DNA from 3 places in the Gordonia sp. SGD-V-85 genome. Region 3 is predicted to be linked to each of the others. Evidence: riboswitches for the same ligand, from Rfam matches in the RefSeq annotation. Region 3 holds a riboswitch; each other region holds the start of a gene.
The links. Region 3 has a riboswitch for thiamine pyrophosphate ahead of thiC (phosphomethylpyrimidine synthase ThiC). Riboswitches for the same ligand answer to the same signal wherever they lie in the genome.
Positions count from the first base shown of each region.

Region 1 (9,606 bases), on a different contig from region 3:
AGAGGCGCTGGGCGGCCGGGAGGATCTGGTCCTGCATCATCGACGACGCCTGGCCGAGATACGCCGATCCCACCGGGTTGCCGAGCCGGTTGTTCGTCCGCGCCGTCTCGATGAGTCCGCTGTAGACCGGGATCGAGGTGGACAGGGTCTCGAGATCGGCGCTGACCGCCTGCTCGGCCCGGTCCGACACCATGCCGGAACCGGGTTCGCTGGAGGTACCGGTGGCCAGGATCAGCGACGACGACGCCGTCGCCAGCGCGTCGGAGTAGCGCTGCCGCAGATCGGGGGTCTCCAGTCCGCCGGAGATGAAGGCCGCGTTCGCCGACGCATCGGCGATCGACAGCGAGCTGTAGAGAACCTGCGCGGCCTCGGCGAGCGGTTCGGTCCGATCGATGAGGCGCTGCAGGGTCTGGGTGCGATCCTCCAGGACCGTCGATGCGTACAGGCCGGTGCTCAGACAGCCGAGCGCCAGGATTCCGCAGATGATGATCAGCTTGCCCGGGGTCGTGACCGCGAAGTGGCGCAGGGTCTGGAACGGGGACTGGGCGCGTTCCCGGGCGGTGGCGACGAGTTCGCGTCGGTCGGCCAGCACCTGTCGGATCGGGGGTGAGGCCTGCGCCGGACGGATCGTGCGACCGCCACGCGTCAGCGCCGTCCGCACGGAGGACGCGTCGCCGGTCACCTACCTGATCCCTTCTCAAACGCTGGATCGTCTCCGGTGCGGTCCTACGGTCACCGGTTCCCCGTTCCGGATTCGCGTGACCGGGCGATCAACGTCAGGGGTTGTGTCATCTGGGTCATCGTTCACCGGGTCGTGCGTGTTTCACCCTATGTCATCGTGCCGGGTTCCTCCCGAGTCGACCAGCGCCGCGCCGCCGACCTCGGCGGTTCGCGCGTGCCAGGTGCTCGTCGATGGCACCTCGTGGTTCCGAGCCGCGATGAGAGGGCTTCGGAGTCTCCCTGGCAGGTGTTGCGCATCTCACTTACGGTGGAGGCACCCGGTCGGGGCGACCGGGTTGCGAGGAGGCGTGGTGCGCGGCGACGGCGACGGCTGGGTGATCGATCCCGACGGTTCTCGATACTGGGGTATCCACGGCGCGGCAGGTCTGCTGCTGCGGGCGCCGCTGCCGGACGGATCGACCGGGGTGCTCCTCCAACACCGCGCCGCGTGGTCGCACCAGGGCGGCACGTGGGCGCTACCCGGCGGGGCCCGCGACTCGCATGAGGGTGCCATCGACACCGCGATCCGCGAGGCCGAGGAAGAAGCCGGGATCACCGCCGACGACCTGCGCGTCGTCGCCGCGGTCGTCACCCTCGAGGCGCCCGGCGGATGGACCTACACGACGGTCATCGCCGAGACGGACTCGCCGGTCCGCACGGTCGCCAACTTCGAATCCACGGAACTGCGATGGGTCGACGAGAAGCGCGTCGATCAACTCCCGCTGCACCCCGCGTTCGGACTTGCGTGGCCCGTCCTCCGCGAGCGGATCGCGATGTTGGATCCCCAGAGCTGAGCCCTCACACCCCGGCGCGGTCGGACTCGAGCAGTCGGTTCGCCCCGGCGACCAGCGCGTGGACGTTCGCCTCGTCGCTGCTCGCGCCCTCACCGACGGCCCAGGCCTGCCGGCCGTCGTGCTCGCAGAGCAGGAACGTCGTGACCAGGCCGTCGACGACCCGCTGGTGCAGCCGGACGATCTGAACCGGGGCGCCGACGTCGTAGAGGATCGAGGTCATTGCCCCGACGGGGCCGGCGGCGACGGCGCTGCGGGACATGATGCGGTCGGCGATCGCGAGCGTCGCGCGGCACTCGACCAGGTCGCCCGAGCACGGGACGGCGGAGAATGAGCCCAGCCGGATCGTGCCGCCACGGGAGTACTCGTCGGTGAATTCCTGCCAGGTCATCCCGGCGGCCTCCTCGTGCATCCCGGGGGGAAGCGGGCGGCCGAAACGTGCGGCGAAGTGGTCGCCGCCGTGCCGGTCGTCGCGCTCGGTCCACGAACAGGATCGACGAGGTAGATGAAGAGGGTGCATCTCGAAAACCGATTTCGGTCGAAGAACGGATGACCGACTGGAGAGCGCAACCGACCCGCAGCGGGGGGTCGGTCAGATTCAGACCCCGCTGCGGCGGGTTACGAGAACGCTCGTGATGCACAACATGATCGGTCCACCATAGACCCGCGACACCGACCGGGCAAACGTGTTTCCGCCAGGGAACCGCTAGAGCATCGCGGCGAGGTCGCCGGCTGCGGCGGCCGGGTCGTCGGCCGCGGTGATGGCCCGTACGACGACGATGCGCCGCGCCCCGAGCGCGGTGACCTCCCCGACGCGGCCGGCGTCGACCCCGCCGATGGCGAACCACGGCTTGGCTGATTGTGTTGCGGCCGTTGAGGACACGAGGTCGAGGCCGGCGGCGGCGCGGCCCGGTTTGGTGGGGGTGGTCCAGCACGGACCGACGCAGAAGTAGTCGACGTCGTCGTCGGCGATCGCGGCGGCGGCCTGCGCGGGGTCGTGGGTCGAGGCGCCGATGACGACGTCCGGTCCGACGATCCGGCGGGCCGCCGACGGCGACAGGTCGCCCTGTCCGACGTGCAGGACATCGGCCCCGGAGAGCGCCGCGATGTCGGCGCGGTCGTTGACCGCCAGCAGGGCACCGTGCGCGTCGGCGACCGTCCGCATGCCCGCGAGGATCTCGAGTTCCTCGCCCGCCTCCAGGGTCCCGAATTCGCGCTCGCCCGGCGAGTTCTTGTCGCGCAGCTGCACGATGTCGACGCCGCCCGCGAGCGCTGCGTCGACGAAGTCGAGCAGGTCACCGCGTTCGCGCCGGGCGTCGGTGCACAGGTACAGGCGGGCCGTGGAGAGCCGCCGGCGACGGTCCGTCGCGGAGCCGGGGTCCGTCGACGCGGAGCTGGTGCGGTTCGGGGTCGTCACGCCGACCAGGCTAACCGGACCCCCGACGCCCCGGCGTAGGGTGGATCGCACGAACACACGGGAGTCCGGATCGGCCGGGCTGAGAGTGCGGACAGATTCCGCTGACCGTCGAACCTGATCCGGGTCATTCCGGCGAAGGAAGGTGATTCCCAGCGTGGATTCCCCACCGCAGCGCCCTGCCCACCGCGCCCTGACGGTCGTCGGGGGCGGTGTCATCGGGCTGACCTGTGCGCTCACCGCGGCCGACGCCGGATGGCGGGTTCGCGTCCTCGACGCCGGCACCGACGAGCGCGCGTCCTGGGTCGCCGGCGGCATGCTCGGTTCACTCGGCGAGGGTCATCCCGGCGAGGACGCGTCCCTGGCCCTCTCGGTCGAATCGGTCCGGCTGTGGCCGGCGCTCGTGAAGCGGCTCGACGACCCGGGTGTCGTCACCGCCACCGACTCGCTGTTCGTCGCGGCCTCGGCCACCGACATCGAATACCTGCGGCATCTCGCCGATTTCGTCTGGGCCGGGCAGCCCGCCACCGATGCCGCGCTGCAGCCGGTGACCGGCCGCGACATCCGGACCCTGGAACCGTCGCTGAGCTCTCGACTGGTCGGTGGCTACCGCGCGATCGGCGAGTGGTCCGTCGACAACCGGCGGCTGCTCGAGGCGTTGCGCGCCGCCACGACGTCGGCGGGTGCCGAGTTGGTCTCCGCGCGTGTCGAATCCCTGGCCGATCTCAACGAGCTCGGTTCCGACACCCAGATCCTGCTCGCCGCCGGACTCGGCACCGCGGCCCTCTGGCCGGACGTGGACCTGCATGCGGCGAAGGGGGAGATCCTCCGTCTGCGCCGCACGCGCTGGTCGGTGCCGCCGCCCGGTCACGTCGTCCGGGCACGCCTCCACGGGCGGGCCGTGTACCTGGTGCCGCGCGAGGACGGAGTCGTCGTCGGCGCCACCCAGTACGAGGCCGAGGGGACGGCCGACCGCGCGCCGCAGGCCGGCGGGGTCGCGGATCTGCTCGCCGACGCGATCGAGGTCTTCCCCGGGCTGCGGACCTACGAACTGACCGAAGCAGGGGCGGGTCTGCGGCCGTGCACCGCGGACGGATTGCCGATCGTCACCCGTGTGGACACACGAACGGTCGTGGCGACCGGGCACGGGCGCAACGGGATCGTCCTCGCCCCGGGCACCGCCGCCCGCGTGCTGTCGATTCTGGAAGGAGCAGAGGAATGAGTATCACCGCCAGCATCACCGTCAACGGCAAGAGCGTCGACGTCGGCGCCGACACGTCGGTGCGCGACGTCGTCACCGGGCTGGGGTTGCCGGACCGGGGGATAGCGGTCGCGGTGGACGGCGCGGTCGTCCCGCGCGGCCGCTGGGACCGGCACACCATGACCGACGGTGCCGTCGTCGAGATCGTCACGGCGGTGCAGGGTGGCTGAGCTCGCCGATCTGAAGCCCGACGCCTCGCGGACCGAGCAGAAGTCCGGCGACGAGACGATCCCGGATGCGGACCATCTGCGCATCGCCGGTCGCGACTTCTCGTCGCGACTCATCACCGGCACCGGCGGCGCGTCGAATCTCGCGACCCTGGAACGCGCGCTGGTCGCGTCGGGGACCGAGCTGACCACCGTCGCGGTTCGGCGCGTCGACGCGGCCTCGGGCACCGGGGTCTTCGATCTGCTGCGCCGGCTCGACATCGCCGTCCTGCCCAACACCGCGGGCTGTCACACCACCGCCGAGGCCGTCCTGACCGCCCAGCTGGCGCGCGAGGCGTTCGAGACCGACTGGGTGAAGCTCGAGGTGGTCGCGGACGAACGCACCCTGATGCCCGACGCCATCGAACTCGTCGACGCCGCGGCCGCACTGGTGGCCGATGGTTTCGTCGTGCTGGCCTACACCAACGACGATCCGGTCCTGGCCGCGCGCCTCGCCGATCTCGGGGTGGCGGCGGTGATGCCCCTCGGATCGCCCATCGGGACCGGACTCGGAATCCTCAACCCGCACAACATCGAGATGATCGTCGACGACTGCCGCACCCGCTTCGACGACCCGCTGCCGGTCATTCTCGACGCGGGCATCGGGACGGCGAGCGACGCGGCCCTGGCGATGGAACTCGGTTGCGACGGCGTGCTTCTGGCCACGGCGGTCACCCGGGCGGAGAACCCCGAACTGATGGCGACGGCGATGCGGCACGCGGTGGCCGGGGGCCGACTGGCCGCGCGCGCCGGCCGGATCCCCAAGCGCTTCTGGGCGCACGCGTCCTCGCCCGGGCGCGACCGGGACTGACGCGCGATCCCGCGACCGGCCATCCGAACGACGGACCGGGCCGCTCCGGGTTCGGCGGCTATGGTCGAGGCGTGTTGCAGGTAGCGAATCTGACGAAGGACTTCGGCGGTCAACGCGCGGTCGACGACCTCACCTTCGAGGTGGGGCCGGGACGGGTCACCGGTTTCCTGGGGCCCAACGGTGCGGGTAAGTCGACGACCATGCGGATGATGCTCGGACTCGACCGCCCGACGTCGGGCACGGCGACGATCAACGGGCAGCGCTACCGGGACCTCGAGCATCCGCTGCGGCAGGTCGGTGCGCTGCTCGACGCCCGGTGGGTGCACCCCAATCGCAGTGCGCGGTCACACCTGCGGTGGCTCGCGGCGAGCAACCGGATCCCGGCCGCCCGCGTCGACGAGGTGCTCGAGACGGTCGGGCTCACCTCGGTGGCCAAGAAGCGCGCCGGCGGCTTCTCGCTCGGTATGTCGCAGCGGCTCGGGCTGGCGGGTGCCCTGATCGGCGACCCGCACACACTGCTGTTCGACGAGCCGGTCAACGGCCTCGACCCGGAGGGCATCGTGTGGATCCGCGGGTTCATGCGCAAGCTCGCCGCGGAGGGGCGAACGGTACTCGTGTCGAGCCATCTGCTCACCGAGATGTCGCTCACCGCAGACCATCTCGTCGTCATCGGGCGGGGCCGGCTGATCGCCGACTGTTCGGTGGCGGAGTTCACCGGGCGGGCCCGGCAGTCGGTGCGGGTGCGCGGCCCGCGGCTCGAACAGTTGCACGCCGCGCTCGCGTCGGCGGGGCTGAATCCCGCGCCGGGTGACCCGGATGCCCACGGGCGCCCGGTGATGCGCGTGCCGGACACCACGACCGATCGGGTCGGCGACCTCGCCGCCGCCGCGGGCATCACCCTGCACGAACTCGCCGCCGAGTCGGCGTCACTGGAAGAGGTCTTCATGTCGATGACGGCGCACGCCGTCGACTACACCGCCGTCGACAACCGCGCCGTCCACGACCCCGACGCCCACAACCGGGCCGTCGGGAACCACGGGGGAGTGAACCGGTGATCGCCGCGATCAACGCCGAACGGATCAAACTCGCCAGCACCCGGTCGCCGTACTGGTGCCTCGGCGTCGTCGTGGTGCTGGGCCTGGGCTTCGCGGTGCTGCTCGGCGCCATCGCCGGCGGTTCCTACGGCAGTCCCGGCGAGACCGACACCCTGACCGACGACTTCCTGCTCGGCGTCAACCAGTTCGGGGTCGCGGTGCTCGCGATCATGGCGATCCTGGGCGTCACCACCGAATATCGCTTCGGCACGATCCGACCGACGTTCGCGGCGATCCCGCGTCGGCCACAGGTCCTCCTCGCGAAAGCGGTCGTGTTCGGCGGACTCTCGTTCGCGGTGGTGGCCATCGTGTCCGTCGTCGCGGTCGTGGCGGCGCAGGTGCTCGCCGGCGTCGGAGTCTCGCTGACCGGACCCGAGACCGTCCGGCATCTCTGGGGGACGCCGGTTTTCGCGATGCTGTGCGCGCTGATCGGCCTCGCGGTGGGCGCGCTGGTGCGGCATTCGGCGGGTGCGGTGGCGATCGTGCTCGTCTGGATGCTGGCCCTCGAGCGCATCGTGTCGGTGCTGCCGCGCGTGGGTGAGCACATCGTGTCGGTCCTGCCGTTCCTGAACGGGTGGAACTTCCTCGCCGGCGGGAGCGACACCTTCCACTGGAACGCCTACGGTTCGTTGGCCTACTTCGCGGGCTTCACGATCGTGTTGCTGGCGGCGGCAGTGGCCGTGACCAATGCCCGGGATGCGTAGTTCGCGGATTTTCTTCCGCCGATGTCAAATCCGGGATTAGCCGTGTGTCGACAGGGCCATCCGGTCGGACCACATTGGTGCTTCCGGGCGGCCCATTGTAGGGCCCAGCAGACTAAAATTCGCGGTTATGTCCACGAATTGGCCGCTCGTCGAGCGCGATCGGGAGTTCCGCACGATCCAGGCGGCTCTCAGGGGTGAGACGACCGGCTGTGGGGTGGTCCTGACCGGTGACTCCGGCGTGGGCAAGACGACCCTCGCCCGGCACGTCACCGCCGAGTTGCCGACCGGGGTGCGCTGGGTGGCGGGCACCGAGTCCGCGCGCTCCATCCCGCTCGGTGTGTTCGCGCATCTCGTCGGTCCGGCGACGTCGAGCGATCCGGTCACCTACCTTGCGGCGGCCCGTGAATCGCTCCTCGCCGACGGCGATGTCGTGATCGGGGTCGACGACGCCCACCTGCTCGATGAACTGTCGGCGACGCTGCTGCATCAGCTCGCGATCGACCGTGCGGTGCACATCGTCGCGACGGTCCGCAGCGGCGAGACCGTCCCGGATGCGGTGACCTCGCTGTGGAAGGACAATCACCTCACGCGGATCACGTTGTCGCCGTTCACCAAAGAGCAGAGCGTCGACCTCATCGAGTCGGTGCTCGGCGGGCAGCTCGAGGAGCATTCGGCCGATCTCATGTGGGAGGCCTCCGGTGGGAACGCCCTGTTCCTACGGCATCTCGTCGACGGTGCGCGGCAGGCCGACACGCTGCGGCAGGTCAACGGCGTGTGGCAGCTACGCGGACGCGCCGCCATCACCTCGGAGCTCGCATCGCTGCTCGAGGGGCGGATCGAGCAACTCGACGCGCCGGTCCTCGGGGCCCTCAAATACCTCAGTCTGTGCGAACCCCTCGACATCGACGTCCTCGCCGAGCTCGCCGGCGAAGAAGCCGTCGAAGAGGCGGAGATCGCCGGGCTGGTGCGCATCACCCGCGACGGGCGGCGTCTCGACGTCGCCTTCCACCATCCGCTGTTCGGTGAGGTGATCCGGCGCCGCCTGGGTCTCGTGTCGTCGCGGCGGCTGCGTGGCCGGCTCGTCGAGGCGTTGCAGTCACGGCCCACGAACACGCCGGCCGAGCGGATTCGGCTCGCCGATCTCGCGATCGAGAGCGACGTGGAGATCGACCTCGCGCTGGTACGGACCGCCGCACGCGATGCCCTGAACCTCGCGCAGACGCCGCTCGGCGAGCGATTCGCGCGGGCGGCGCTCGACGAGGGCGGTGGACTCGAGGAGGCCGAGCTGCTCGCGCGGGCGGTCATGTGGCAGGGGCATCCGGACGAGGCGCGGGACATCCTGTCCCGCTTCTCGCCCGACGATCTCGACGAGGGTCGACTCGTGCTGTGGGGCAATTCGATCATCGGCAACACGTTCTGGGCTCTGGGCGACGCTGATCGGGCCGACGAGATCCTGCGGTTGCTGACCGAGCGGGTCACCCACCCGGCACTCGCGCCGATCGTCACCGGAATCGCCTCGGCGTGCGCCCTCTTCGAGAACCGGATCGACGAGGCGATCACGCTGTCCGACACCGTCCTCGCCGAATCCAGGGCGCTGCCGTGGGCGGTGGAGTGGGCGGTCTTCGGTGGCAGCCTCGCCCGTGCGGTCGCCGGTCGGGGAGCGGAGGTCGGGGCGCTGGCCGAACACTCGCGCGAGGTCGAGGTGGACGGATTGCTCCGGTTCCCCACCGGTTTCGGCGAGACCCTCGCGCTGACCCTCACCGGCCGACTCGACGACGCGGACGGCGCCGCGGGGCGTTTCGTGTCCGCCGCGCAGACCGCGCAGTACCTGGGCTGGGCGATGTCCGGAATACTCGTCGCCGCAGTCGAACTCGCCCGCGGATCGTGCGCCTCGGTGACCCGGCGGATGGAGCAGACCCTCGCCATCCTCGACAGCGGCCGGTTCTCCGAGTCGTGGAACTTCCCGGCCCACATCTTCCTGGTGCAGGCCCTGAGTGCGCTGGGACAGGCCGACCGTGCCGCGGCCGCGCTGGCCAAGGCGCGAAAGCGGTCCGGCAAGCATGTGGCCGTCTTCGGGCCCATGCTCGCCATCGCGGCGGCCTGGCAGTCGGCGGCCGCCGGAACCGTCACGCCCGCCGTCGAACTCGCGCACTCCGCGGCCGCATCCGCCCGTGCCGCCGGTCAGTTCGCGGTGGAGGCCGAGGCCCTGCACACCGCCGCCCGGTTCGGGGACGGCGGCGTCGCCGACCGGCTCACCGAACTGGCCGAGCGCGTCGACGGTCCGCTCTCGGATCTGTACGCGCGCCACGCCGCGGCCCTCCGCGACGGTGATGCGGTCGAACTCGATCTGTGCTCGACGGCGTTCGAGGACTCCGGGGTGTGTCTGTCCGCCGCGGACGCGGCCGCGCAGGCCAGTGTCCTGCACGACGCGGCGGGCAGACGGTCCGCGACCGTGGCGTCGGCCGCGGTGGCGAACCGACTGGCGTCGCAGTGCGGTGGCCTGCGGACTCCGGCGCTGATCTCGGCCGCGCAACCGTTGCCGTTGACGTCGCGCGAGCGGGAGATCGCCAACCTCGCTGCGGCGGGCCTGTCCAACAAGGACATC
Region 1 covers NZ_LNQO01000001.1:23,865-33,470, forward strand. The annotation lists gene AS181_RS00090 (hypothetical protein) at 1-682, opposite strand, end outside; gene AS181_RS00095 (NUDIX hydrolase) at 1,032-1,514, shown strand; gene AS181_RS00100 (hypothetical protein) at 1,519-1,902, opposite strand; gene thiE (thiamine phosphate synthase) at 2,218-2,928, opposite strand; TPP riboswitch at 2,976-3,087, shown strand; gene thiO (glycine oxidase ThiO) at 3,083-4,147, shown strand; gene thiS (sulfur carrier protein ThiS) at 4,144-4,356, shown strand; gene AS181_RS00120 (thiazole synthase) at 4,415-5,203, shown strand; gene AS181_RS00125 (ABC transporter ATP-binding protein) at 5,275-6,258, shown strand; gene AS181_RS00130 (ABC transporter permease) at 6,255-7,001, shown strand; gene AS181_RS00135 (LuxR C-terminal-related transcriptional regulator) at 7,129-9,606, shown strand, end outside.
Region 1: another riboswitch for thiamine pyrophosphate. It lies ahead of thiO (glycine oxidase ThiO); the one in region 3 lies ahead of thiC (phosphomethylpyrimidine synthase ThiC).

Region 2 (9,606 bases), on a different contig from region 3:
CGCTGCCACACCGACTGCAACCACGTCTGCATCTCGGTCCGGGTGAGTGAGTCGAGGGCGCCGAATGGCTCGTCGAGCAGCACCAGGTCGCGATTCTGGACGACGGTGCGCAGCAGTGCGGCGCGCTGTCGCATCCCGCCGGACAGCTGGAACGGGCGGGCGTCTTCGAATCCGGCGAGTCCGAAGGCGGGGAAGAGGTCCGCGGCCCGGCGTCGGGCCTCCTTCGTCGGCACGCCCTGCACCTGGAGGCCGAGGATGGTGTTGTCCAACACGGTGCGCCACGGGAACAGCAGGTCCTTCTGCGGCATGTACGCGCAGTGTCCGGCGACGGCGGGTTCGGAGCCGACGGACGCGCTGCCGGAATCGGGGACGTCGAGTCCGGCCAGCAGGCCGAAGACGGTGCTCTTGCCACATCCGCTGGGCCCGATGACGGAGACGAACTCGCCGGGCTCGGCGGTGAACGACACCCCGTCGAGGACCTCCCGGCGAGGTTGTCCGCGTCCGGGTCGGGGATAGGACTTGGTGAGCCGGTCGACGATCAGCCGGTGGTCTGGGACGAGCCGGTGGTCAGTCATGGTGGTTCCGGTCCTCGGCGCGAGCCCAGGGCGCGACGATCCGCTCGACGGCGAAGGTGAGCAGGTACAGCGTGACGCTCAGGAGCGCGGTCACCAGCACGGCCGCGAGCACCAGGTCCGTGCGGAACGAGTTCTTCTGCAGGCTCATGTAGATGCCGAGCCCCTGGGTGGCGCCGACGTACTCGGCGAACACGGCGCCCACCACCGCATAGGTGATGCCGATCCGCAACGCGGTGAAGAACCTCGGTAGCGCGGACGGGAGCCGCACATAGCGGAAGACCTGGCGGCGGGTGGCCCCCATGCTGCGCATCAGCGCGCCGGCCTCGCGGTCGGTGGCGGCGAATCCCTCGATCAGGCCGATCGCCACCGGAAAGAACGTGACCAGGGCGATGACCAGCACCTTCGGGAGTAGGCCGAAGCCGAACCAGATGATCATCAGCGGTGCGATCGCGATGATCGGCAGGGTCTGGGAGGCGACGAACAACGGCACGAACGCCCGTCGCAGCGCCGGCGAGAAGTCGACGACGATGGCCAGCAGCCAGGCCAGGACCAACGAGACCGTGAACCCGATCAGGGTCACCTGCAGCGTCGCCGCGGCGTGCACCCCGATCTCCGCGCGGTGCGACCAACCCTGCGCGACGACGCGCGACGGCGACGGCAGCACCTGCGGCCGGATTCCGCTGACGTCGACGTAGACCTGCCAGACCGCCACCAGGACGACCACCGCGACGAGCGCGGGCGCGATGCGACGCAGGCCGGTGCTACCGAGGGGTGTCGAGGTAGTCATTGGTGAAGTACGTCGACCAGTCCGGCTCGGTCGTGAGCGGCGCCCCGTCCGGGCCGGTCAGCAGACCGCTGCGGTACAGGAACCCGGAGTTCCCGGCCCACTGTTCGAGCGTCTGCCGCCCGACCCGGCCGTCGGCGTCCTTCATGTACTGACCGGCGAGCATGCGCTGGCTCTCGAACACCAACTGCTCGTCGTTGAACGCACCGGGGTTGGCGGCGAGAAGGTCGCGGGCCGCCGCGTCCGGGTCGTCGGCCGCTGCCTGGTAACCGCGCTGCAGCGCCGTCACGAAGGCCGCCGCGCGGTCCGGGTTGTCCGCCAGCCAGTCCTCGTTGGCGTCGACGACGATCGCGTATGCCTCCGGGAAACCGAAGTCGGTGTAGTGGAAGTACCTCATCGGGGTTCCGCGATGCTCGGCCTCGATGCCCTCCCACGCGAGATAGGAGACGGTGAAGTCGGCCTGACCGGAGTAGACCGCCTCGTATGCCGAGGTCCCGAGGGTCACCGAGGTGAACTCGCCGGTGCCGCCGTCGTTTCGGATCACCTGCTCGAGGGTCTTCTCCTCGCCCGGGTCGCCGAAACCGGCGTATGTCTTCCCGTCGAGGTCCTTCGGGCTCGTGATGTCGCGGCGGTCGGCGCGGACACCGATGCCGGTGGCCCACTTCTGCAGCGGCGCGAACACGGAGATGGTGTGCGCGCCCGATGCCCGCGAGAAGGTCGACGAGTTGTGGGTGCTGATCCCGAACTCGGCGTTGCCCGCGTCCACGATGGTGTCCACGGCGGTGTTGTTGTACGGCAGGATCTCGACGTCGAGTCCGGCCTCCTCGAACCAGCCGCGCTGCTGCGCCACGAACAAGCCCGTGTGGTTGGTGTTCGGGGACCAGTCGAGCGCGAATCGGATGCTGCCGTCCGAACCGGCGCCCGAACCGCACGCGGTGATCGCCGACGACGCGACGACCGCGGCGGCGAGCACGGTGAGGAGGCGGCGCGCGCGGGCGCTCATGCGGCGGGCCACGGCTGCGGGTTCAGCGCGGTGTCCCAGAACAGGAGCTCGAACCGCGTGGCGACGGTGAACGCCGTCGCCATCGCGGCCCGTTCGCGCTCGCCGGCGTGCTCCGCAGCCGCGTCCACGAGTTCCCTTGCCCGCGAGGCGGATTCTTGGAATTCCGGGGCGTCGTAGGTGGTCACCCACTGCGCGTAGGGGTGGTTCGGGTCGGCGGCGAGCACCTGGGCGGCACTCGCGGCCAGGGCCCGGCCGACTTCCGCGTAGATCCAGAAGCAGGGCAGGGCCGCGGCCGCGCCGACCGCATACGACTCGGTCGCGGCGACGGCCGTCAGGTAGGACACGTACCCCAGGCACGCCGGCGACGGCTCGGGTTCGCCCTCACGCGGAGGCAGCTGGCCGCCGTTGAGCAGGTCGCCGTGCAGCGCCGACTCGACGGTGGCCGCGGTGGCCGACGAGTTCGCCCAGAACCCCGCGGTCTGCGGGTCGGGGGACTTCGACGCCAGGATGGCGAGGGCCTTCGCGTACCCGGCGAGGTACAGCGAGTCCTGCTCCATGTAGGTGCGGAACACCTCGAGTGGCAGCGTCCCGTCGCCGAGCCGCCGCAGGAACTCGAGGTCGTCGATCGCCGTCCGCAACCCCTTCGTCTCCTCCCAGAGGTGGTCGGAGAATCGGCCGGAGACCGGCACGTGCGCATGCACAGACATGACATCCCTTCGTCAGCATTACCTGGACAGGTTCTCGGGTCTCATCTCAGCCCCGCGTCGCGGAGCACCCCGTGTCAGAACGCAGCCACAGTAGCAGGAGTGGGGGTCGCGGTGGGACGCCTGTGCCAAGACCATGTCCCGGCCTGTTGACCAGCCGGTTTGCGCGTTGATGCGGTGTTCGTTGTATTCTTCACGGCGTTGTTCGTACGGCCGTCACGGTGGCCGGAAGAGCGGCACGGCAGGTTGCCCGAGCGGCCAAAGGGAGCGGATTGTAAATCCGTCGCGCAAGCTACATAGGTTCGAATCCTATACCTGCCACGGCGTGGTCCATTCTCGCGAAACTGCTCTACAGACGGTCTCCGACCAGCGATTTGTCTAGCGCAGACGCGAGTGTGTAACCTCGTTAAGGCTCTCGGGCGCAACCGCCCGGGGCACGCCCCCTTAGCTCAGTCGGCAGAGCGTTTCCATGGTAAGGAAAAGGTCGACGGTTCGATTCCGTCAGGGGGCTCGCTGGACGAGAAGTCCGCGGGGCGGTGTAGCTCAGCTGGTTAGAGCGCACGACTCATAATCGTGAGGTCGAGGGATCGAGTCCCTCCACCGCTACACATCGGGTCCGACCGGAACCGAGCGCAAGGGTCGCAAGCCCTGAGGGAACTTCCGAACCCGACCACGTACCACCCGAAAGAAGGCAATCAAGTGGCCTCCTCAACAGATGTTCGCCCCAAGATCACCTTGGCCTGCGAGGTGTGCAAGCACCGTAACTACATCACGAAGAAGAACCGCCGCAACGATCCCGATCGCCTCGAGATCAAGAAGTTCTGCCCGAACTGCGGCAAGCATCAGGGGCACAAGGAATCGCGCTGACGCCGTCGTCGGCCGTTTCGAAGTACCACCAGCAACGGGCTGCCTCTCGATGAGGCAGCCCGTCTTGCTGTGTCGGCCGAAGGAGTAGAGCTCAATGTCACAGGTAAGCGGAGCCGAGATCCAGGATCGTCCGGACGAGGCGTCGAGCGGTGGTGCGAAGCCGACCCCCGACGAGATCGCCGCCCACACGCAGAGCCTCGTCGGCTTCCACTACACGGTCGACGACTATTACGAGATCGGCCGCGAGGAGATCCGTAAGCACGCGATGGCGGTGCAGGATGCGCACCCGACCCACTGGAGCGAGGAGGGCGCCCGGGCCTTCGGCCACGACCGCCTGATCGCCGCGCCCACCTACGTGTCGGTGCTCGGGATCATCGCCCAGCGCAAGCTCTTCGAAGACGTCGTCACCGGCTACGACATGTGGCAGATCATGCAGACCGACCAGCGGCTGGTCTACCACCAGCCGATGAAGGTCGGGGACCGCCTGATCTGCGACGTCTCGCTCGAGTCGTTCCGGCATGTGAGCAGTCCCGAGATGATCGACTTGATGGTCACCAAGAACGTCATCTGGAACCAGCACGACGAGCCGGTCATGACCACGTGGACCTCCCTGGCCGCGCGTCCCGGTATGGACGTCGACCCCGAACTCGAGGCGTCCCTCGACCACGTGATGATCAAGGTCGACGCCATCGGCGAATCCGGGCACACCGTCGAGCCGAAGGCGGGTCGCTACGACCTCCCCGATCCGACCCAGTCGCCGGGCGCCTTCGGTGCCGTCGACTTCGACACGCTCACGGTGGGTCAGGAACTCACGCCCAAGCGCTACCTGCTGACGCGCGGCAATCTCGCGAACTATGCGGGCGTGGCCGGCGACCCCAACCCGATCCACTTCTCCGACCACGTCGTGAACGCGGCCGGCATGGACGACGTCGTCGCGCACGGCATGCAGACGATGGGGCTCGGCGCAAGCTTCGTCTCCGAGTTCATCGGCGACCCGGCGGCCTTCTGCGAGTACAACGTGCGCTTCACCAGCCCGGTGTACGTCCCGGCCGACGACAGCGCGGCCGTCGACTTCACCGGCAAGGTGAAGTCGCTCGATCCCGCAACTCGTCGCGGGACCATCGCGATCACCGCCAAGCAGGGCGATCGCCGCATCTTCGGACGCGCGCAGGCCGTCATCCAGTTCAACTGATCGACCGGTCGCGAGCCGTTCCGGCGGCTCACGGACGGGTGGCGTGTACGGTCGTCGGGGGAGCGGAGGCGAGCCCGTTTTGGGTCCACCGCCCCGGTGATCTACACTGAAGTGTCTGATTGATTCAGGCTTGCGCGCTACCCATAGGGTGGCGCGTTGGTTTTGTCGGCGACGAAACGTCGACGGGCCGCGAGGCCGGATCGAGAAGGACGGCAACGCCGACCACTCCGGTGGCGGGCGTCGCAAAGGGGCGTAGCTCAATTGGCAGAGCAGCGGTCTCCAAAACCGCAGGTTGCAGGTTCAAGTCCTGTCGCCCCTGCCCTGGTGAAGGGCACACGCTGACGAGAGGACCGCGAAGTTGAGCAAGCGAGACCGGGCCGCCCGCGCCAAAGACGCCGCAGAGGGTTCTGCGGCCGATTCGGCCGCGGCTGAGCTCGACGGTCGCGACGAGGCCACCGACGCGGGTACGGACGACGAGACGTCGACCGGAACCGCGAAGGAGCTGCGTCCGTCCGGTAAGCGCTCGGCTCGCGGACGTCGCTCGGCGGCGGGTGCAACCGACGGTGACACCGACTCCGACACGGGGTCCGTCGCCGTCAAGGAACGCAAGACCAAGAAGAAGGCGTCTGCCGAGGAGAGCCGGAATCCGTTCGTACGGATCTGGGTCTTCCTGACGCAGGTCGTCGCCGAGCTGAAGAAGGTCATCTGGCCTACGCGGCGCGAGATGATCACCTACACGATCGTCGTGCTCGTGTTCGTCATCGTGATGACCGCGTTCATTGCCGGCCTCGACCTCGCCTTCGCCAAGGGCGTGCTCTGGTTGTTCGGCTGACCCACGCGGTGGGCTCGGCCGGCGACGAGGAACACGACCGCCAGATGAACCATAAGGAGCGTGGGCTGCAGTGAGCACCCCGGAGAACGAACTCGCCTCGACCGATTCCGTCGACGTGGCTGCTGCCGACGTCGACGCTGTCGACGCGGCCGTGACCGACGCGGTGGACACCGAGGGTGACGCGGTCGCCGACGACGCGGTCGTCGAGGGTGACGAGGCCCCCGCCGAGGACACCGTCTCCGAGGATGCCGACGAGGCCGCGGATGCCGCCGACGACGCACCGGCAGAAGAGGCCCCGGTGGAAGAGGCGGAGGTCGATCCGGTCGAGGAACTGCGCAAGCAGCTCCGCCGCGCGCCCGGCGACTGGTACGTGATCCACAGCTACGCCGGTTACGAGAACAAGGTCAAGGCCAACCTCGAGACCCGCGTGCAGAACCTCGACGTCGGCGACTACATCTTCCAGGTCGAGGTGCCGACCGAAGAGGTCACCGAGATCAAGAACGGCCAGCCCAAGAAGGTCAACCGCAAGGTGCTGCCGGGCTACATCCTCGTCCGCATGGAGCTCAACGACGAGTCGTGGGGCGCCGTGCGCAACACGCCGGGTGTCACCGGCTTCGTCGGGATGACCAGCAAGCCGTCGCCGCTCTCGCTCAACGAGGTGCTGCAGTTCCTGATGCCGCGGACCGAGGCCAAGAAGCCCGCCGCGTCGCGCGGTGCCGCTGCCGAGGGCGTCGAGGCCGCAGCGGCCGCCGCGTCGAACGTCATCGAGGTCGACTTCGAGGTCGGCGAGTCGGTCACCGTCATGGACGGCCCGTTCGCCACGCTGCCCGCGTCGATCAGCGAGGTCAACGCCGAGCAGCGCAAGGTCAAGGTCCTCGTGTCGATCTTCGGTCGCGAGACGCCGGTCGAGCTCGGGTTCAACCAGGTCGAGAAGATCTGAACCCACGGGGGCTCCGCCCCCGTGAACCCCCGGCAAGTGCGTCGAGGGCAGAGGCTCTCACGTCGCGAATGTGACGTAGACCCAGCGAACTGAACACAGGAACTCGCGGGGCTTTCGCCCCCGTGACCCCGAACGAGTTCGGGGTACAGACTTCCACGTCTCCAGCGGGCGTGGATTCGCAAGGAAACAAGCAAGGAACAGAAGATGCCTCCCAAGAAGAAGAAGCTCGCCGGGATCATCAAGCTCCAGATCTCGGCAGGCCAGGCCAACCCGGCCCCGCCCGTGGGTCCGGCGCTCGGTCAGCACGGCGTGAACATCATGGAGTTCTGCAAGGCGTACAACGCGGCGACCGAGTCGCAGCGCGGCAACGTCATCCCGGTCGAGATCTTCGTGTACGAAGATCGCTCCTTCGACTTCAAGTTGAAGACCCCGCCGGCTGCGAAGCTCCTGCTGAAGGCCGCCGGCCTGCAGAAGGGCTCCGGCGAGCCCCACACCAACAAGGTCGGCAAGGTGAGCATGGACCAGGTCCGTGAGATCGCCAAGACCAAGGCCGAAGACCTGAACGCCAATGACATCGACCAGGCCGCGAAGATCATCGCCGGTACTGCTCGGTCCATGGGCATCACCGTCGAAGGCTGACAGACCTCATCATCACCGTGGGAGGGCCGGCTCGGCCCGCACCACACACCCCGCCGACTGACGGCGGAGAAGGAACAGAGCAATGAGCAAGAAGAGCAAGGCCTACGCGGCCGCGGCCGAGAAGGTCGACAAGACCAAGCTGTACAGCCCGCTGGAGGCTGTGGAGCTGGCCAAGGACACGTCGTCGAAGAACACCGACGCGACCGTCGAGGTCGCGATCCGGCTGGGCGTCGACCCCCGTAAGGCAGACCAGATGGTTCGAGGCACCGTCAATCTGCCACACGGCACCGGTAAGACTGCCCGTGTGATCGTGTTCGCCGCCGGCGACAAGGCCGCCGAGGCCGCCGCCGCCGGTGCCGACGAGGTCGGCGCCGAGGATCTGATCGAGCGCATCCAGGGCGGTTGGCTGGACTTCGACGCCGCGATCGCCACCCCGGATCAGATGGCCAAGGTCGGCCGTATCGCGCGTGTCCTCGGACCCCGCGGCCTGATGCCGAACCCGAAGACGGGCACCGTGACCACCGACGTCACCAAGGCCGTCAACGACATCAAGGGCGGCAAGATCAACTTCCGCGTCGACAAGGCTGCGAACCTGCACTTCGTCATCGGCAAGGCCTCGTTCGACCCGGCCAAGCTGGCCGAGAACTACGGCGCTGCCTACGACGAGATCATGCGCGCCAAGCCGTCGGCCGCCAAGGGCCGCTACATCAAGAAGGTCACCGTCTCCACGACGACGGGCCCGGGCATCCCGGTCGACCCGGCGGTCACCCGCAACTTCGCGGAGGCACCGCAGGCCTGATCTGATCAGGCGCACTGACACCCACGAGGGGCCCGGCATTCCGATGCCGGGCCCCTCGTGTCGTGTGCAATCACGCGTGGTCAGCGAGTATGCGTGCGAGTGCTGCTTCGACCGGGGTCAGCGGTGGGGTGGTGAGGTGCTCCGGCGGTGTTCGCGGATGGACCAGTTCGCGATAAGCGAGTTCGAGGCGCCGGCCGCGGTCGCCGTAGCCGACGGCGTCGGGGCGCGACCGGTTCGGGCGCGACTGGTCGCCGGACCTGGTGGCAGGTCTGTGGATCTCGTTGCGCACGGTGTTCAGGTGTTGTGCGAACCGCCGGGGTATGTCGGGTCGGCGGTTGAGGTGTTCGGGATTGGGTGGTACGCCGGGTTCGGCGTTCAATCGCCAGAGGCAGCGGCCTTCGTCGGGTCCGGATCGGGCGATGCGGGTGGTGTATTGGCCGGGTTGGTCGCCGACCATGCGGTTGTGTCGCGGGCAGGCGGGGGCGAGGTCGTCGATGTCGGTGAGTCCGCCTTTGGCCCAATCTTTGTGGGCGTGGTGGAGTTCGACCTGGGTGGCGGGCTGATCGCAGCCGGGTGCCGAACACACTTCCCCGTCGGGGCGGGCGAAGGAGACGAGGCGTTGTTCGCGGGTGGCCAGACGTCTGCCGCGCCCGAAGTGCAGGGGGACGGTGGTGGCGTCTTTGAAGATCGCCAACCATGGCTGGACGTCACCGGCCATCGCGATCAGGTCCCGGATGGGCAGCAGGGTTCCGGTGGCGGTGGTCGCGAGTCCGGCTTCGCGGATGAGGTCGCCGAGGTCGGCTTTGATGATCAGTTGCACGGGCAGGCCGCGGTGCGAGGTGCCGAGTGTTCCGTCGGCGAATCCGGCGGCGAGTGCGGCGTCGAGTGCGTCGTGATTGGTCTGGGCGAGGGTGCGGCCGTCGCGGTCGGCTGCGGTGGCCAGGGCTTCGGGGTCGGCGGTGCCGGCCGGGCCTTGGGGCGACTGTGGGTCGTCGGGGTTGTTGAGTCCGGGTTTGCCCCACACGGCGAACATCATGGTGAGTCGGGCGGCGAGTGCGGGTGTCAGGGTGCCCGATATTTTGGCGGTGCCGTCGGCGCGTTGCCGTCCGATCCACAGGCCGCGGCGTCGTTTCTGGTCGGTGTCATCGGCCAGGGTGCCGTCGGGGTCGAGGTGGGCAAGCAGCCGCGAGCCGAGTTGGGTGATGTCGGCCGGGGTGTGGTCGGTGGCGATCTCGGCCATCTGTCGTTCAGCGGCGACCTTGATGTCGTGG
Region 2 covers NZ_LNQO01000022.1:55,669-65,274, reverse strand. The annotation lists gene AS181_RS20455 (ABC transporter ATP-binding protein) at 1-575, opposite strand, end outside; gene AS181_RS20450 (ABC transporter permease) at 568-1,362, opposite strand; gene AS181_RS20445 (ABC transporter substrate-binding protein) at 1,337-2,362, opposite strand; gene AS181_RS20440 (TenA family protein) at 2,359-3,069, opposite strand; TPP riboswitch at 3,057-3,151, opposite strand; tRNA gene AS181_RS20435 (tRNA-Tyr) at 3,307-3,387, shown strand; tRNA gene AS181_RS20430 (tRNA-Thr) at 3,505-3,577, shown strand; tRNA gene AS181_RS20425 (tRNA-Met) at 3,599-3,672, shown strand; gene rpmG (50S ribosomal protein L33) at 3,766-3,933, shown strand; gene AS181_RS20415 (fused (3R)-hydroxyacyl-ACP dehydratase subunits HadA/HadB) at 4,028-5,125, shown strand; tRNA gene AS181_RS20410 (tRNA-Trp) at 5,372-5,444, shown strand; gene secE (preprotein translocase subunit SecE) at 5,484-5,957, shown strand; gene nusG (transcription termination/antitermination protein NusG) at 6,028-6,897, shown strand; gene rplK (50S ribosomal protein L11) at 7,102-7,536, shown strand; gene rplA (50S ribosomal protein L1) at 7,619-8,335, shown strand; gene AS181_RS20385 (HNH endonuclease signature motif containing protein) at 8,406-9,606, opposite strand, start outside.
Region 2: another riboswitch for thiamine pyrophosphate. It lies ahead of AS181_RS20440 (TenA family protein); the one in region 3 lies ahead of thiC (phosphomethylpyrimidine synthase ThiC).

Region 3 (9,606 bases):
GGCGAGCCCGGCGAAATGGCATCGGGCGCACGTCACCTGGTTCTTCGAGGAGTTCATCCTGCGGCGTGACCCCGCGTACAAGGTCTACGACGACACGTTCCGGTACCTGTTCAACAGCTACTACGAGGCTGTGGGAGAACGGCATCCACGACCTGATCGCGGTCTCGTCACGCGGCCGGGTGTCCGCGATGTGACCCGCTACCGCGAGCATGTCGACGCCGCGATGGTGGATCTCCTCGAGCGCGGCGACCTCGACGAGGCCGCACTCGAACTCGTCGAACTCGGCTTTAATCACGAACAGCAGCACCAAGAGCTGCTGCTCATGGACATCAAGCATCTCTTCTCCACCAACACGTTCGGGCCGGTGTACGTCGATCGCGAACCCGACGAACCGGGCATCGCGAAAGCGTTGGGCTGGCGGCAGTTCGAGGGCGGCGTCAACGAGATCGGCGCGTTGGGCAGCGGATTCTCCTACGACAACGAGGGCCCCCGGCACCGGGTGTATCTCGAGGACTTCGAGATAGCCGACCGCGCGGTCACCAACGCCGACTGGCTGGAGTTCATGGCCGACAACGGTTACCGGCGCGCCGAATTCTGGTTGTCCGACGGGTGGGCGACCATCCGCCAGACCGGATGGGACGCACCGGGATACTGGCGCGACGAAACGGGTGCGCGCTCCACCGACCCGTCGGACTGGACGACGTACACCCTGTCCGGTCGGCGGCGGATCGTGCCCGACGAGCCCGTCCTGCACGTCTCGTTCTACGAGGCCGACGCCTACGCCCGCTGGGCGGGGGCCCGGCTGCCCACCGAATTCGAGTGGGAGATCGCTGCCGGCTCACTGGGTACCGAGCGCGGGGCCCTGCTCGACCCGGACCGATGTCATCCCGGCCGCGTCGGTGCGGCGATGATCGGGGATGTGTGGGAGTGGACTGCCAGTGCGTACCTGCCCTATCCCGGCTTCGTGCCCGCCAACGGCGCGGTGGGTGAATACAACGGCAAGTTCATGTCCGACCAGCATGTGCTGCGCGGGGCGAGCGCGGTGACGCCTGTGGGTCACGAACGACTGACGTACCGAAACTTCTTCCCGGCGCCGTCGCGCTGGGTCTTCTCGGGACTCCGGCTGGCCCGATGAGCCTCGACAGCGACACCCCGGTGACGGCGACCACCGGGGACACGGCCATCGGGGGCCTTGCCGCGGACGCACTCTCGGGATTGTGGCAGCAACCGCCGGTCCTCCCCACGAAGTGGTTGTACGACGAGCGCGGCAGCAAGCTCTTCGACGAGATCACCCGTCTGCCCGAGTACTATCCCACCCGCCGCGAGACCGCGATCCTGCGCGCGCGGTCGGCCGAGATCGCCTCGACGACCCGTGCCGACGTCATCGTCGAACTGGGCTCGGGCACATCGACCAAGACGCGTCTGCTGCTCGACGCCTTCGTGGACGCGGCCGCCGACGGTGAGCGTCCGACCTACGTCCCCGTCGACGTCAGCACCGAGATGCTCACGACGACAGCCGAAGTACTCGCCGTCGACTATCCCGGGATCGACGTCGTCCCCGTGGTCGCCGACTTCACCGAGCCTGACCTGGATCTCCCGCCCGCCGACGGCCCGCGCCTCGCGGTGTTCCTCGGTGGCACGATCGGCAACTTCGATCCTGCTGCGCGCGCGGAGTTCTATCGTTCGATGGTCGGCTCGTTGTCCCCGGGTGACTACTTCCTCCTCGGTACCGACCTCGTCAAGGACACCGGGCGGCTCGTCGCCGCCTACGACGACAGTGCTGGTGTGACCGCCGATTTCAACCGGAACATGATCGAGGTGCTCCGTGCCGGCCTCGACGCTCGCGGGCTCTACGCCGACGACTTCGAACACATCGCCCGCTGGAATCCGGGCGAGCACCGCGTCGAGATGTGGCTTCGCGCCCGGCGGGACGTCGACGCGTACTTCGGTGTGCTGGGCCGATCGTGGCGGGTGCCCGCGGGAACCGAGATCCACACCGAGATCAGCACCAAGTTCCAGCCCGGGGCGCTCGCGGAAGAACTCGAGTCGGCCGGACTGTCCGTCGTGTCGGCGTGGACCGATCCCGCAGGCGACTTCCAGCTCACCCTGACCCGACGCTGAGCAGTTCGCGCACCCGCGGGATGACCTGCGTTCCATAGAGTTCGATGCTGCGCATGAGCTCGGGGTGGCCGAGTGTCCCGTGCGAATACTTCAGGTCGAATCGGCTCAGTCCCAGTGCTTGGACGGTCGACGCGATCTTGCGGGCAACGGTGTCGGGCGACCCGACGTAGAGCGAGCCGCCGGGTCCCGTCGACCGCTCGAACTCGATGCGGGTCGGCGGCGGCCAGCCGCGTTCGCGACCGATGCGCCCGACGTACTCGCGGTAGTGCGGCCATAGGGCGTCGCGTGCCTGCGCGTCGGTGTCGGCGACATGGCCCGGTGAGTGCACGCCGACGGGCATCAGCGGCTTGTCCATCTCACGGAGGGCACGGTGATACAGATCGACGTACGGCGTGAAGCGCAACGGGTCGCCGCCGATGATGGCGAGCATGAGTGGCAGGCCGTACGACGCGGCACGTACCACCGACTCCGGGCTGCCGCCGACCGCGATCCACGTCGGCAGGGGCGGGTTCTCGAGTTCGGGATAGACCGCCTGGGACTGCAGCGGACTGCGTGTGGAACCCGACCATGAGACCGGTCGGCCGGTGCGCAGTTCGGCGAACAGGGCCAGCTTGTCGCTGAAGAGTTCCTCGTAGTCGGAGAGGTCGAAACCGAACAGCGGAAACGACTCGGTGAACGATCCGCGCCCGAGGATCACCTCGGCGCGACCCGACGACAACGCATCGACTGTCGAGAACCGCTGGAACACGCGGATCGGATCGTCGGAACTCAGGACGGTGACGGCCGAACCGAGACGCATCCGGGTGGTGCGCGCCGCGATCGCGCCGAGTACGACCTCGGGTGCCGACACCGCGTAGTCGTCGCGGTGATGCTCACCGACACCGAGGAAGTCGACGCCGACCGTGTCGGCGAGGATGGCCTGCTCGAGCAGATCGCGCAGGGTCTGCGACCCGGAGCGCAATGTGCCGTCGGGTTCGGCGGTGATGTCCCCGAACGTGTCGAGACCGAGCTCGATCTTCTCGATACCTACCGGGTGAGATTCCATGTCGCCCTTCGCGAGAGTCAGAGTCGATCGATCCCGGTTCTCGGCTGCCGATCGATACCGCAGTCTCAGGATTTCACGAACTTCTTCAATGTTCGTTGCGCTGACCACCGTAGAGCTGTGACATGCTCAGAGGGAATTCACGGTTCCGGTGCGCCGGGCAGGCTTGCTTCTAGACAAAGGAGACTTCTTATGTGGGATTCGTTCTGGGACTTCATCTGGTACACGATCGTCATCTTCGCGTTCGTGGCCTATCTGATCGTCCTGTGGCACATCATCAGCGACCTGTTCCGCGACAAGGCGGCTTCGGGGTGGGCGAAGGCGGCGTGGGTGGTCTTCCTGATCATCTTCCCGTACATCACCGCCATCGTGTACCTGCTCGCGAAGGGCAAGGGGATGGCCGAGCGTCAGCGTGAGGCGTACAGCGAGGCCAAGCAGGCGTCCGACGAGTACATCCGGTCCGTCGCAGGCACCTCACCGACCCAGCAGATCGCCGACGCGAAGAACCTGCTCGACTCGGGCGCGATCACCCCTCAGGAGTTCGAGCACTTGAAGAGCAAGGCCCTCAGCGGAACCGCCTGACGGTCCCTCGACACAGACAACGCTCCCCTATGGCGCCGGTCGCCGTCGGGGAGCGTTGTCTGTTCTCCGGTTCGGGACCGGCGTCGCGTCAGTCCGCCGACCCGACGCCCACACGCCACAGCGGATTGACCGGACCGTGGCCGGCGCCCAGTGGATACGCGGCCGCCAGGCAGCGGGTCACCCAGTCCTTGCCGAAACCGACCGCCGCGGGAACGTCGTGCCCGTGGGCCAGCGCGCACGCGATCGCGGCGGCGAGGGTGTCGCCGGCGCCGTGGTCGTGCGGGGTGTCGATGCGTTCGTGGCTGAGCTCGATGAACTGGTCGCCGTCGTAGAGCAGATCGGGGGAGTGGTCCGAGGTTCGCAGGTGCCCGCCTTTCACCAGCGCCCAGCGCGGCCCGAGATCGAGCAGTGCCCTGGCCGCGTCGCGCTGCGACGCGGCATCGGTGACCGCGATGCCGGTGATGAGCCGGACCTCGTCCAGGTTCGGTGTCACCACCGTCGCGAGGGGAAACAGGCTGTGCCGCAGGGTGTCGAGTGCCGAGTCGGCGAGCAGCTGGTTGCCGTGCATCGACGCGCACACCGGATCGACCACCAGCGGAACGGATGTGTCCCGGCCGATTCCACTCGTGCGGCACTGCTCGACGATGGCCTCGATGATGGGCGCCGACGCGAGCATCCCGGTCTTCGCCGCGGCCACACCGATGTCACCGGACACGGAGTCGATCTGCGCCGCCACGGTCTGCGGTGAGATCTCCTCGAACCCGCTCACGCCCACCGAGTTCTGGACCGTCACCGCGGTCACCGCGACACACCCGTGCACCCCGAGCAGGGCGAAGGTGCGCATGTCTGCCTGTATTCCCGCGCCCCCGCCGGAGTCCGAACCCGCGATCGTCAGGACCCGTACCGGGGCCGTTCCGGGCGGTGACAGCGGGAGTCCCGTGTAGGCCTGTTCGTCGACCGTGCGCTGATTCGCGTCGACTGTGCGTCGTCGTGCGTCGTCTGTGCGCATCAGGCGCCGCCGGTCGTCTGGAGCGGGAGGTACACGCGGTTACCGGCCTCGGCGAACTCGGCCGACTTCGCGGCCATGCCCTCGGCGATAGTCCGGTCGATGTCGTCCGCGGTGACGAGACCGTGCTCCTCGGCGTAGGCGCGGACGTCCGCCGAGATCCGCATCGAGCAGAACTTGGGTCCGCACATCGAGCAGAAGTGGGCGGTCTTCGCGGGCTCGGCGGGCAGCGTCTCGTCGTGGTATGCGCGCGCGGTGTCGGGGTCGAGGGCGAGATTGAACTGGTCGGTCCAGCGGAACTCGAAGCGCGCCTTGCTCAGTGCGTCGTCGCGTTCCTGTGCCCGCGGGTGGCCTTTGGCCAGGTCGGCCGAGTGCGCCGCGATCTTATACGTGATCACGCCGACCTTGACGTCGTCGCGGTCCGGAAGTCCTAGATGCTCTTTCGGAGTCACGTAGCACAGCATCGCGGTGCCGGCCTGAGCGATCATCGCCGCGCCGATGGCCGAGGTGATGTGGTCGTAGGCCGGCGCGATGTCGGTGGCGAGCGGACCCAGGGTGTAGAAGGGGGCCTCCTCGCACAACTCCTCCTCCAGGCGCACGTTCTCGGCGATCTTGTGCATCGGGACGTGCCCGGGGCCTTCGATCATGACCTGCACACCATGCGATTTGGCGATCGCGGTCAGCTCGCCGAGAGTGCGGAGTTCGGCGAACTGGGCCTCGTCGTTCGCGTCGGCGATCGATCCGGGGCGCAAGCCGTCGCCGAGGGAGAACGTGATGTCGTAGCGGCGGAAGATCTTGCACAACTCGTCGAAGTGCGTGTACAGGAATGACTCCCGGTGGTGCGCGAGACACCAGGCCGCCATGATCGAACCGCCGCGCGAGACGATGCCCGTCACCCGCTTCGCGGTCAGCGGAACGTAGCGCAGCAGGACACCGGCATGCACGGTCATGTAGTCGACACCCTGCTCGGCCTGCTCGATCACGGTGTCGCGATACAGTTCCCAGGTCAGCGAGGCGGGATCGCCGTTGACCTTCTCCAGCGCCTGGTAGATCGGAACCGTCCCCACGGGGACCGGCGAGTTGCGCATGATCCACTCGCGGGTGGTGTGGATGTCGGCGCCGGTCGAGAGATCCATGATCGTGTCGGCGCCCCAGCGGGTGGCCCACACCATCTTCTCGACCTCGTCGGAGATCGAGCTGCGCACCGCCGAATTACCGATGTTCGCATTGACTTTGACCGCGAAGTTCTTGCCTATGATCATCGGTTCGGACTCCGGATGCCGGTGGTTCGCCGGGATGACCGCTCGCCCGATCGCCACCTCCGACCGGACCAGTTCGGGGTCGATGCCCTCTCGGGCGGCGATGAACCGCATCTCTTCGGTGATGATCCCGGCCCGCGCCCAAGCTAGCTGGGTGCTCGCGCCGTCGACCGGTTCCGGGCGGCGCCAGTTGTCGCGGGTGGGGGCGAGGCCCTTCTCGACGTCGATGCGCGCCGTCGGATCGGTGTACGGACCCGAGGTGTCGTAGACGTCGAGGTGTTCGCCGTTGGTGAGGTGGATACGACGCTGCGGGACGCGCAGGTCGCCGACCGTGAGGTAGTGCTTGGTGCTGCCCTCGATCGGACCGAGGGTCAGGAACCCTGAGTCGGCGGGTGCGCTGCCGTCGCGAGTCGCGGATACACGTGTGCCCATGGCTTGTCTCCCTACGCCGGCATTACCCGGACAGGTTCGAGCGGTCGGCGACCGCCCGTCGCCATCTCAGCCCTCGGTCATCGTGAGAGCCCCCGCGGTGTAGTTGTCGTGCGTCCGCCACCCTACAGCGCGGAGTTCGTTCGGGTCGTAGGGGTGCGCGCGACCGTCTCGATGTGCGACGACCGGACGATCGGGGTCATCAGTTACGGTTCCGTAAGGTACCGTGTGACCCGGATCACAAGCGGGGCCTATGCCGAGGTTCGGACGGCACATGTCAGTGGTCCGATGTCCACGATCAAGAGGTGAGGAGGGTCGGGTGCTACGCAAGCATCGTCAGCGACCACCACAGTCGGCGAAGTCGATCCTGCAGCAGATCTCGCAGGTGGTGCACAATCCCGACCGCGACCGGTTCGAGCTGTGGGTCGCCGGCGACCTGGTCGGCGTGCTCGGCTATTCGACCGAGACGGTCGACGGTCAGACCACCATCACCGTCCTACACACCGTGCTCTACGACGAGTACACCGGACATGGTCTCGCCACCCGACTCACCCGCACCGTCGTGCACTTCACCCGCGAGCAGGGCGCCCGCCTGCGGCCCGTGTGCACCTTCACCAAGCACTATCTCGACGGCCATCCCGGGATCGTGACCCTCGCGCCGGTGTGATCCGAAGGTAAGCCTCGGCGGCTCCGGAACATTCCTCGCCGGACCCTTCGAGGCTCGTCGCTATCGCTCCTCGCACCTCAGGGAGCAGGGGTTATGCGCTTCCTTGGGATTATGGTGCGGTGGTCGCGCTCCTCGCGCCGGTGTGAGGAGCGGGCTCCGACTCGGCTCAGCCTGCCGACGGCTCCGACAGCAGTGTCTCGCGGAGCACCTTTTTGTCGATCTTGCCTACTGCGGTGACCGGGAGCGTGCGCACGACGCGGACCACGTCGGGCAGTTTGAAGGAGGCGAGTCCGCGGTCGGCGAGGAAGGTGCGGATCGCGGCCAGCTCGAGTGGTCGGGCCGGGGGGTGTTCGTGCGAGAGCACGACTGCCGCACAGATCTTCTCACCGAGCGCGTCGTCGGGCAGCCCGACCACCGCGACCTGCCGGACCGAATCGTGGGCGAGGAGGTTCTCCTCGACGTCGTGGGCGGCGACGTTCTCCCCGGCGCGCACGATGGTGTCCTTGATGCGGCCGGTCACGGCCAGGTGCCCCGACGGCAGCCGGGTGACCTTGTCCCCGGACCGGTAGAAGCCGTCCGGCGTGAAGGACTTCTCGTTGTGCGCCGTGGCGCGGTAGTAACCGCGGATCGTGTAGGGCCCCCGCACCAGCAGTTCACCTTCTTCCCCGTCGGGGACATCGGCTCCGCCCTCGTCGACGACCCGCACCTCGTCGAGCTCCGACATCGGTGCCCCTTGCACTTGGTGCACCAAGTCACGCGGGTCGTCGGTCCGGGTGTAGCAGATCAGCCCCTCGGCCATGCCGAAGACCTGCTGGACGACGGGGCCGAGGGCCGCGTCGAGGGCGACGGCGTCGGACTGTGCCAGCTTGGCGCCGCCCACCTGCAGCAGGCGCAGGGAGCTGATGTCCGCCGGCTCCCACTCGGTCGCCGCGCACCAGAGTTGCGCGAGCGCGGGGACGAGCGCGGTCACCGTGACGCGGTGCCGCTCGATGAGGTCGAAAGTGTTGTCCGGACTGGGGTTGTCGGCTAAGACGACGTGGCCGCCCGCACCGAAGACGCCCAGGATTCCCGGGCAGCACAGCGGAAAGTTGTGCGCGGCCGGCAGGGCGACGAGGTAGGTGTCGTCGGCGGTGAGGCCGGCGACGTCCGCGGACAGCCGGGCGTTGAGGTCGTAGTCGTCGTGCGTGCGCGCGATGAGTTTCGGCAGTCCGGTGGTGCCCCCCGACACGAGGAACAGGGCGGGTAGCCCGGCGTCGGGGGCAGCCGGGAGCTCGACCGAGGCGGGGTCGGCGTCGGGGAGCGGTGTGAATCGACCAGGTTCGCCGGAGATGAAGACCTGCGCGACGTCGGGCACCCGTGACTGCAGCTCGGTCGCGAGCTCGCGATAGTCGAACCCCCGGCGGCCGTCCTCACCGATGTAGGCGACCGCGCCGGCACCGGCTGCGAGATGGGCGATCTCGGTGATCCGGTGCGCGGGCAGCGTCATCACCGGAACGACACCCGCGCGTAGGAGGCCGTACAGGGTGACCGCGAAGTCGAGGGAGTTGTTCAGCTGCAACACGACCCGTTGCGTCGGCCGCAGTCCGGCCGCGACGAAACCGGCGGCACGACGGAGGGTGGCGTCGCGGAACTCGGCATAGGTGAGCGTGCGCGGCCCGTCGGTGGAGGCGTCGGTCAGCGCAGGGGAGTCGGGAGTTCGCTCGGCGGCCAGATCGAGGCCGGCGAACAACGGGCGGTCGAGGAAGACGCCGGCGTCGCGGTACTTCTGTGCCTGTGCGTCGGTGTGGGGAGCGAAACCGTCGAGCAGATCGGTCGCGGGGTCGAGATGCGTCGGCATGAGTTCATTCAAACACAGGCAGGATAGGGTAACCTTACCGGTCGATGCAGGGCGGGAGGCCGGCTGTCGACCCGCGGGGGATTGTTTGATTAGGCTGCCCTAAGATTCCCTATGATCATCGGTGCTCGAGTGCATCACGACCGGAGGAACGAAGGACATGTCGCTGACAACCGAATCGCACGCCGCGCAGTTCGTCGACCTGCTCGCGCCGGCCTCGCCGCTGAGCGAGTCCGATGCCGCGCGGATCACGGCGGCCTGGGCCGGCTCCGGCGAATTCGGCGACCATGTCGTCTACGAGCGCGACCGGCGCTGGACCTTCGCGGCGGGTGTCCGCGCCCGCGTGGTGATCACACGCAGTGAGGTCATCGTCGACGATCAGGGCGACCGCACGACGACGCCCTGGCGCGGCGACCCCGCCGACGCGCTCGCCGCCGCGACCGCGTCGCTGTCGATTTCCGACTGGCGCGTCTACGGCTGGGTCGGTTTCGACTTCTGCGCCCCGTATCACGGCATCCTCGAGCGCGTTCCCGAGGACACGGTGCTGGCGCACCTCATCGTTCCCGAGTTCGAGGCGACTGTCGATGCCGACGGGGTCGACACCGGGTCGCTCGACGCCGAGCGTGCCGGTCGTCTCCTCGAGATCGCCTCGCGAGCAACCGTTCC
Region 3 covers NZ_LNQO01000006.1:266,226-275,831, reverse strand. The annotation lists gene egtB (ergothioneine biosynthesis protein EgtB) at 1-1,135, shown strand, start outside; gene egtD (L-histidine N(alpha)-methyltransferase) at 1,132-2,121, shown strand; gene AS181_RS09750 (LLM class flavin-dependent oxidoreductase) at 2,102-3,166, opposite strand; gene AS181_RS09745 (SHOCT domain-containing protein) at 3,356-3,745, shown strand; gene thiD (bifunctional hydroxymethylpyrimidine kinase/phosphomethylpyrimidine kinase) at 3,834-4,754, opposite strand; gene thiC (phosphomethylpyrimidine synthase ThiC) at 4,754-6,442, opposite strand; TPP riboswitch at 6,434-6,548, opposite strand; gene AS181_RS09730 (GNAT family N-acetyltransferase) at 6,759-7,106, shown strand; gene AS181_RS09725 ((2,3-dihydroxybenzoyl)adenylate synthase) at 7,273-8,943, opposite strand; gene AS181_RS09720 (salicylate synthase) at 9,101-9,606, shown strand, end outside.